3 regions of the Janthinobacterium sp. TPC_1 genome follow, and region 1 is predicted to be linked to each of the others. Evidence: predicted binding sites of a transcription regulator. Region 1 holds the regulator's gene; each other region holds the start of a gene.
The links. The regulator FliA, encoded in region 1, starts transcription of late flagellar genes. The targets are predictions, from matches to a motif close to CTAAAGTTTNNNNNNNNNNNGCCGNTA.
Positions count from the first base shown of each region.

Region 2: ACQVLG_RS25795 (FlxA-like family protein) is a predicted target of FliA. The motif match lies at 1,277-1,303, and genes of this name have one in related genera.
Region 3: ACQVLG_RS14330 (flagellar protein FliT) is a predicted target of FliA. The motif match lies at 1,277-1,303, and genes of this name have one in related genera.

Region 1 covers NZ_CP195157.1:195,398-197,657, forward strand. Annotated here, with positions in the region: gene motD (flagellar motor protein MotD) at 1-209, opposite strand, end outside; gene ACQVLG_RS00985 (flagellar motor protein) at 226-972, opposite strand; gene ACQVLG_RS00990 (RNA polymerase sigma factor FliA) at 954-1,685, opposite strand; gene ACQVLG_RS00995 (MinD/ParA family ATP-binding protein) at 1,730-2,260, opposite strand, start outside.
Region 2 covers NZ_CP195157.1:5,297,605-5,299,864, reverse strand. Annotated here, with positions in the region: gene ACQVLG_RS25805 (PrpF domain-containing protein) at 1-645, opposite strand, end outside; partial or broken gene ACQVLG_RS25800 (PrpF domain-containing protein) at 762-1,091, opposite strand; gene ACQVLG_RS25795 (FlxA-like family protein) at 1,333-1,674, shown strand; gene ACQVLG_RS25790 (sensor histidine kinase) at 1,717-2,260, opposite strand, start outside.
Region 3 covers NZ_CP195157.1:2,934,362-2,936,621, reverse strand. Annotated here, with positions in the region: gene ACQVLG_RS14340 (M13 family metallopeptidase) at 1-179, opposite strand, end outside; gene ACQVLG_RS14335 (HDOD domain-containing protein) at 341-1,168, shown strand; gene ACQVLG_RS14330 (flagellar protein FliT) at 1,347-1,643, shown strand; gene ACQVLG_RS14325 (type IV pilus assembly protein FimV) at 2,061-2,260, opposite strand, start outside.

The sequences.
Region 1 (2,260 bases):
TCCATGATGATGGGCGGCGCGCCCTTTTCCAGGCTGAAGGCCTGGCCGATGGCATTCTGGAAGACGCGGTATTTGCCTTCGTTGACTTGCGAAATCGCGTACATGACGACGAAAAAGGCGAACAGCAAGGTGATGAAGTCGGCGTACGAGATCAGCCAGCGGTCCTGGTTGTCCGGTTCCTCGTCATACTTCCTGCGCGCGCGCCGCATCATGGTCAGTGCTCGCTCAGTGCTCGTGAAGCAGGCTGGCGACGCGCTCTTCGATGATGCGCGTATGGTCGCCCGTGGCGATGTCGTACAGCACGGCGGCCGTGATTTCATACTGCAGCACGCGGCGCGAGACGATGGCCTTGAGTTTATTGGCCACCGGCAGGAACAGCAGGTTGGCCAGGCCCACGCCATAAATCGTCGAGACGAAGGCCACGGCGATGCCGCTGCCCAGCTTGCTCGGGTCGGTGAGGTTTTCCATGACGTGGATCAAGCCCAGCACGGCGCCCAGGATGCCGATGGTGGGCGAATAGCCGGCCGCCGATTCCCACACCTTGACGGCCTGGCGCTCGGCCATTTCATAGGCGGAGATTTCCACGTCGAGCAGCTGGCGCAGCTTGTCGGGCGCGATGCCGTCGACGATCATGCGCAAACCCTTGGCGTTGAAGCGGTCGGCCGTGTTTTCCATCAGGCGTTCGAGCGCCAGCGGGCCGTCGCGGCGCGCCGTCAGGCTCCATTGCCCGATGTCGCGCGCCAGCGCGGCGCGCGTGTCGGACGGCGGCAAGAACACCCAGCGCAGCATTTCCAGGCCGCGGACAAAAGTGCGCAGGCGCGTCTGCAGCAGCACGGCGCCGAAGGTGCCGACGATGACGATGGCGAAGGCGGCCGGCTGCAGCAGGGAGGCCATCTTGCCGCCTTCCAGTGCCTGGCCGACCAGCAGGCCCGCCAGCGCCAGCGCCAGCCCGATTACGCTGGACCAGTCCACGCCAGCTCCCTCAAGGTTGCGCGCAGGCGCGCGACGGCCTGGGTATGCAGCTGCGAGACGCGCGATTCCGATACGCCCATCACCGCGCCGATCTCCTTCAGGTTCAGCTCTTCTTCGTAATACAGACCCATGAGTATTTTCTCGCGTGGCGGCAGCGCGTCGATGGCATCGATCACGGATTGCCGGAAATCGGTGTCGAGCAGGGAACGCAAGGGGTCGCTGCCCTCGTCCACGCAGTGGCGGTCGAGGAAGCTGTCATTGCCGTCCGGATCATGAAAGTCTTCGTAGTACACCAGCTGGTGGCCGCCGCCGTCGCCCAGCATTTCCTGGTAGTCGGCCAGCGACATTTTCAGCAGTTTCGCCACTTCCGACTCCGTCGGCGGGTGGCCCAGTCTCTGCTGCAGGATGCTCATCGCCTCTTCGATCTTGCGCATGTTCTGGCGCATGCTGCGCGGCAGCCAGTCGCTGGTGCGCAATTCGTCGAGCATGGCGCCGCGGATGCGCAGCACGGCATACGTCTCGAACTGCGCGCCATGCGTCTCTTCATAGCGGGTAATGGCATCGAGCAGGCCGATCATGCCGGCCTGGATCAGGTCATCGACCTCGACCGAAGGCGGCAATTTCGCCTTCATATGGTGCGCCAGACGCTTCACCAGCGGAATATGCTCCGTCAGCAAATAGTCCTTGTTCGATTTCCCTTTGACCGTGTACATAGGCTGCTTATTGTTTTAACTGCTATCGTGTGCGGATGATGGAATCAGGCGCTGAACTGGTGCGGGCTCCCCGTCTGGTACAAGGTACCGCCGAGCACCGGCGCCGCCGAACGGGCCAGCCGCTCGGCCAGACCGCGAAACGCCACCGAGGCGCCCGCCAGCGGAAACGCATCGACCACGCTGCGGCCCAGACGCGCCGCGCGGTGCAGATACTCATCGGCAGGCACTGACCCCATCGAGGTCAGCTTCACGGCCAGGTAGCGGCTTGCCGCCTGCGCCATATTATCGTACACCACTTTTGCCTCGGATTCGGAAGCGCCGGTGACGAGAATGCCGAACGGACGGCGCCCCAGCTCCTGGCTCAGGCGCTTGATCAGGCAGTAGGCCGCCTTGATCGAGGTGGCACTGGTTGACACTTGCACCACGATATCCGACGAAGCCATCAGCGGCACGGGGAAGCAATCGCCCTCGTCGGCGACGACGCCGTCGACCAGCACGATGCCGCTCTGGCGCGCCAGCACCTCGAAAGTCTTGCCCAGGCGGCGCAGTTCATCGGCGCCCGCATAGTCCATGCT
Region 2 (2,260 bases), 1.2 Mb from region 1:
ATGGCCGCGTAGCAAGATTTGCGCGCTGCGCCGGTAGGCCGCGCCGTCGATGGCGATGGCGTCTCCCGTCTGGCGCGCCACGATGGTGGTGGCCAGGATGCCGGCCGGGTTTTCTATGCCCAGTGCAATTTCCTCATTTACTTGCCCGGCAGGCGGCACGCCGCGCGCCAGCGCATGCGCCACCGTGCCCGGTATCAGGCAAGCGGCCGCCAGGCAGCAGCCGCCCGAAACGGCCAGCGAAGCGTGGCCCGCTTGCGGCGTAAAGTAACGTACAGCAATATTTCCCTCTCCCGCGGCAGGCCCCACGATGCAGAACTTGGGGATGGTTTCGCTGCGTTCCAGTTCTTCCAGGGGCATCAACCCGCCATCGCGCTTGCGCAAGCCCATCAGCAGGCCCGCCGCGCTCCACACCTGGCGGATGGCGGCCATGAAAGCCGTGTCCGCTTCCAGTTCCGCGATGGACTCGCGCGCCGTCTTGCCGAACTGGCTCGCTGGCGCGATGACCATGGGCACGGCCACGTCCACGCACGAGACGGCATAACCGTGCACCACATCCTGCGCATTGCCTGTTGGTAATAATTTGCCCGTCTTGGCGCCTGCCGGCTGCTGCAGGAACAGGTCGACGTGGGGGAAGTTGCCGGGCACGCCGGAATTTCAGTGCCGGTAAAGCTGCCGTCGCGTTCGCGCGCCATGCGCGAGGTGGTGATGACGCCCGTATTCGTGTTGCGGATATCGATGTCGTGCGCGCCGATGGCCAGCGCCTCGATCACGCCGCTGTCCAGTCCCCACAGTTGCAGGGCGGACGACATATTGCCGCAGTTCACGCTCCAGTCGATATCGCCATGCTCGCCGGCCAGCTGCGCCAGCGTGCTGACCAGGCGCGGCTGGCCCGCGTGCTGCTCCACGTCAGCGAGGAAGACTTTATTGCTGGTGGGCGCGCCCCGTCCCAGGCCCGTGATCTGCCGGTTGCCGGGCTGCCGGCCGGACTGGGGCACGCCCAGCAGGTGGCGCAGCAACTCGTCGCGCAGCGCCGGGTCCGCAGGCATGGAGGATGCATGCAAGACCAGGCCCGTCGACGTGCCGCCACGCATGTGGTGGACGGGAAACTCGATCACGCCGCAACGCTGGCGGGGCACGAGGTCGGGCAGGGCGGGCAGCAGGGGCGTCATCATCATTGATCGTGGTCAAGGCAGGAAGCGCCAGTGTGCCAGTTTTTCTTGCTGGTGTGCAAGCGGATGGCGTGGCGGCGTCTTTACCCGCCTTTACACTTGCCGCCCTGTATTGAGTACCTTGCGCGCCGATAATAAGGTATTGAATGATCAAGGAGGCAATATGGTAGCGGCAATCGGTTCAGGCAGCGCGGTCAGTGCGGTCAGTGGCAGCAGTTCGGGCAGCAGTGCGCAGATCGCGGCGCTGCAAAAGCAGATCACGGCGGCGCAAAAGCAGTTGACGGAATCGCAGAAGGGCGAGCAGACGGACGCGTCGCAAAAGCTGCAGCAGCAGCTGGCGCAGCAAATCCAGGCCTTGCAGGCGCAAATTGCTCAGTTGCAAGCGGCGGCCGCGCAGCAGGCGGCGCAACAGGATGCGCAGCCGGCCAGCAGTGCCGAGACGGCGGCCAGCCCGGCCAGGTCAAGCTCGTCCACCCTGGGCAGCATCATCGATACGCAAGCGTAACAGCATTCTCCGCGCGTAAAAGACGCCAGGCTCGCCGACAGGTCAGCCTGGCGTTTTGACGGGCAGCAGCATTTCCACGCACAGCCCGCCGCCGCTGCGCAGGCTGGCGCCGATGCGGCCGCCATGGGCGCCGATGACGTGCCGGGCGATGGCCAGGCCCAGGCCGTGGCCATCCGTGCTGTGCTGGGTATTGCTGGCGCGGAAGAATGGTTCAAAAATGCGGACCAGGTCGGCTGGGGCCACGCCGGGGCCCCGGTCCAGCACGGCGATGCGCAGCAGATCCTGCTTGCCATCAGGCAGGCGCGACAGTTTCACTTCCACCGTGCCGCCATCGGGGCTGTGCTTGACGGCATTGCGCACCACGTTTTCCACGGCGCGCGCCAGCAGTTCCGGCTGGCCCGTGACGCTGGCGTCGGCCATGGCCGCGTCGCCCGCCAGGGCGATATCCACTTGGCGCGCCTTCGCTTCGTAGCGGGCATCTTCCACGATGTCGTGCAACAGGTCGGCGATGCCGACGTCTTCGCTGAGCGGGGAGCCGGCCCCCGCTTGCCCGGCTCCCGCTTGCCCGGCGCCCGCTTCCAGCCGC
Region 3 (2,260 bases), 2.7 Mb from region 1:
CAGTCGCCATTCACGTAATCGTAGAAATCGTCGCCGGGCAAGGTCTTCGCGGCAGCGGGCACGGCCGCTTGCTGGCCATGCGCCTGGGCCGGCAAACCGGTCAGCGAGGCGCCGGCCAGGGCGAGGACGATGGCGGCCTGGACTGGCGTCCGGGACCAGGAAAAACGCAGACCGTGCATGGCGATCCTTTCGATGAAATAGCTGAAAATGAGCTGAAACCAGGGCTGAAATCATAGCCTGTTTCCCGCCCAAAATCCGCCCCTGAACTTTTTTGCATGCGGACAAAAAATCAGCATATAGTTGCACGACCCCGTACCGCGCGAACGCCAAGGAGATTGCCATGCAACTGGAAGCGCTGTTCCAGCATCCCCACGCCCTGCCCGCCGCCCCGAAGATCGTCGATGAACTGGTGCGCAGTTTCGACAACCCCGCCTGTGCCACCGAAGACATCGCGCGCCAGCTGAGCGCGGATCCTGTGCTGAGCGCCAAGCTGCTGCGGCTGGCCAATTCGGCCTATTACCACGTCTCGCGCAGCATCGGCACGGTGGAAGACGCCGTGCTGATGCTCGGTTTTGTGACCGTGCGCACCCTCGTCATCAGCTCGGGCCTGGTCAGCGGATTCAAGACCGTGCCCGGACTGAATCTGCAGCAGTTCTGGCGCTACAGCCTGCACAGCGCCGTGTCGGCCCGCTGGATCGCCAGGCAGACGGGTGACAACCAGGACCTGGCGTTCACCATCGGCATGATGCATGCGATCGGACAACTGGTGATCCATGCCGTCATGCCCGAGCAAGCCATGCAGCTCGACAAGATCGCACCGCCGCTCGATGCGCGCCGGCTCGATGCGGAACGGGTATCGCTGGGCTATGACTATGCGCAAGTGGGCGCCGAACTGGCGCGCCGCTGGAAGTTTCCGCCCGCCTTTGCCGAGGCCATCGCCGCCTTTCCCGATCCGCTGGCCAAGGCGCCGTTGAACCGCCTGGCCGCCATCATCCACCTGGCCGCCTGGCGCGCGCGCATCGAGGAAAATGCGTTGAGCAATGAAGAAATCATCGCCTGCTACCCGAATGAAGTGGCTGAAGCGCTGGGTTTGCCGCCCTCCGTGCTGGTCGACAAGATGCCGCCGCCTGCCGAACTGAGCGCAGGGTTGGAAGAACTCGTCAAATAAATCCACCGCTGCCGGTATCGCCACCCCAGCATCCATGCGGGTTTGCGGGCGATTCCGGCGGCACGCCAAAATCAGGCAAATTATTTTCACTTTTTTTTCAAAAACACCCTCAAGTTCCCGTTGGACCCGCCGTTAATCTAGACAAGCGGTAATCCATTCACTAGTTACGGGTGTGCTCATGACCTCCAACGACGTTCTCTCGATGTATGAAAATATTGCAGGAATGACCAACAAAATGGTCGTGGCCGCACGTTCGAGCGACTGGGATGACCTGGATACCCTGGAAAACCAGTGCGCCAGCGCCGCCAGCGCGACCATGGCGGGCAGCATGCCTGCCCAGGCCGGCGCCTCGCGCCAGCGCAAGATCGATTTGCTCAAGCAAATCCTGGCAAACGACCGCGAAATCCGCGCCATCACGGAACCGTGGATGACGCAGCTGTCGAACGTCATGCCGGGATCGCGCGCCCGCATGTAAGAAGCAGCCGCATCAGAAACGATAAAAGCACCCGAGGGTGCTTTTTTTACGCCTATCGCCTTGGCAGTGAGCGCGCCATCTGCGGCGCGCGGGAAGCAAAGGGGGAGAATTTGGAAGGCGAGCCCCAGGTATCTCCTGGCGTCGCCTCGCTGCCGGTTGCATCCGGCGTTCGCGAGCACATCGTCGGCATCGCGAACCGCTTCCAGACCCAGGCGTTTATGCAACGCTACACCTGTTTGCCGCGCCACACTATCGTTGGTGACTGCGCCAGGCTGGGGCTGTTTTGTCGTAGAGCAAGTCCACTGAATTAATCATAGCACCATCTTTAAGAAACAGGCAACGTGATTGGCAAGCGTTCCCATGTATTTTTTCAATATCTTTTTTTATATCAAATTGGAGTGCGGCCTTGCAGCGGCATTAACGCGAGAACGGCTCCGCTTCCGGCTCGGCCACCTGCCCCTCCTCCACCGTCTCCGTCAGCACGGGCACCTCCTTCTTCCTGCGGCCGAACGGCTTGCGCAGCAAAACCCAGTATTTCGACGGCGTGCCCGGCCCCGCCCCTTGCCTGCGCTTGCGCACGGCATACACGATGAGCGCCGTCACCAGCAGGAAGAGCA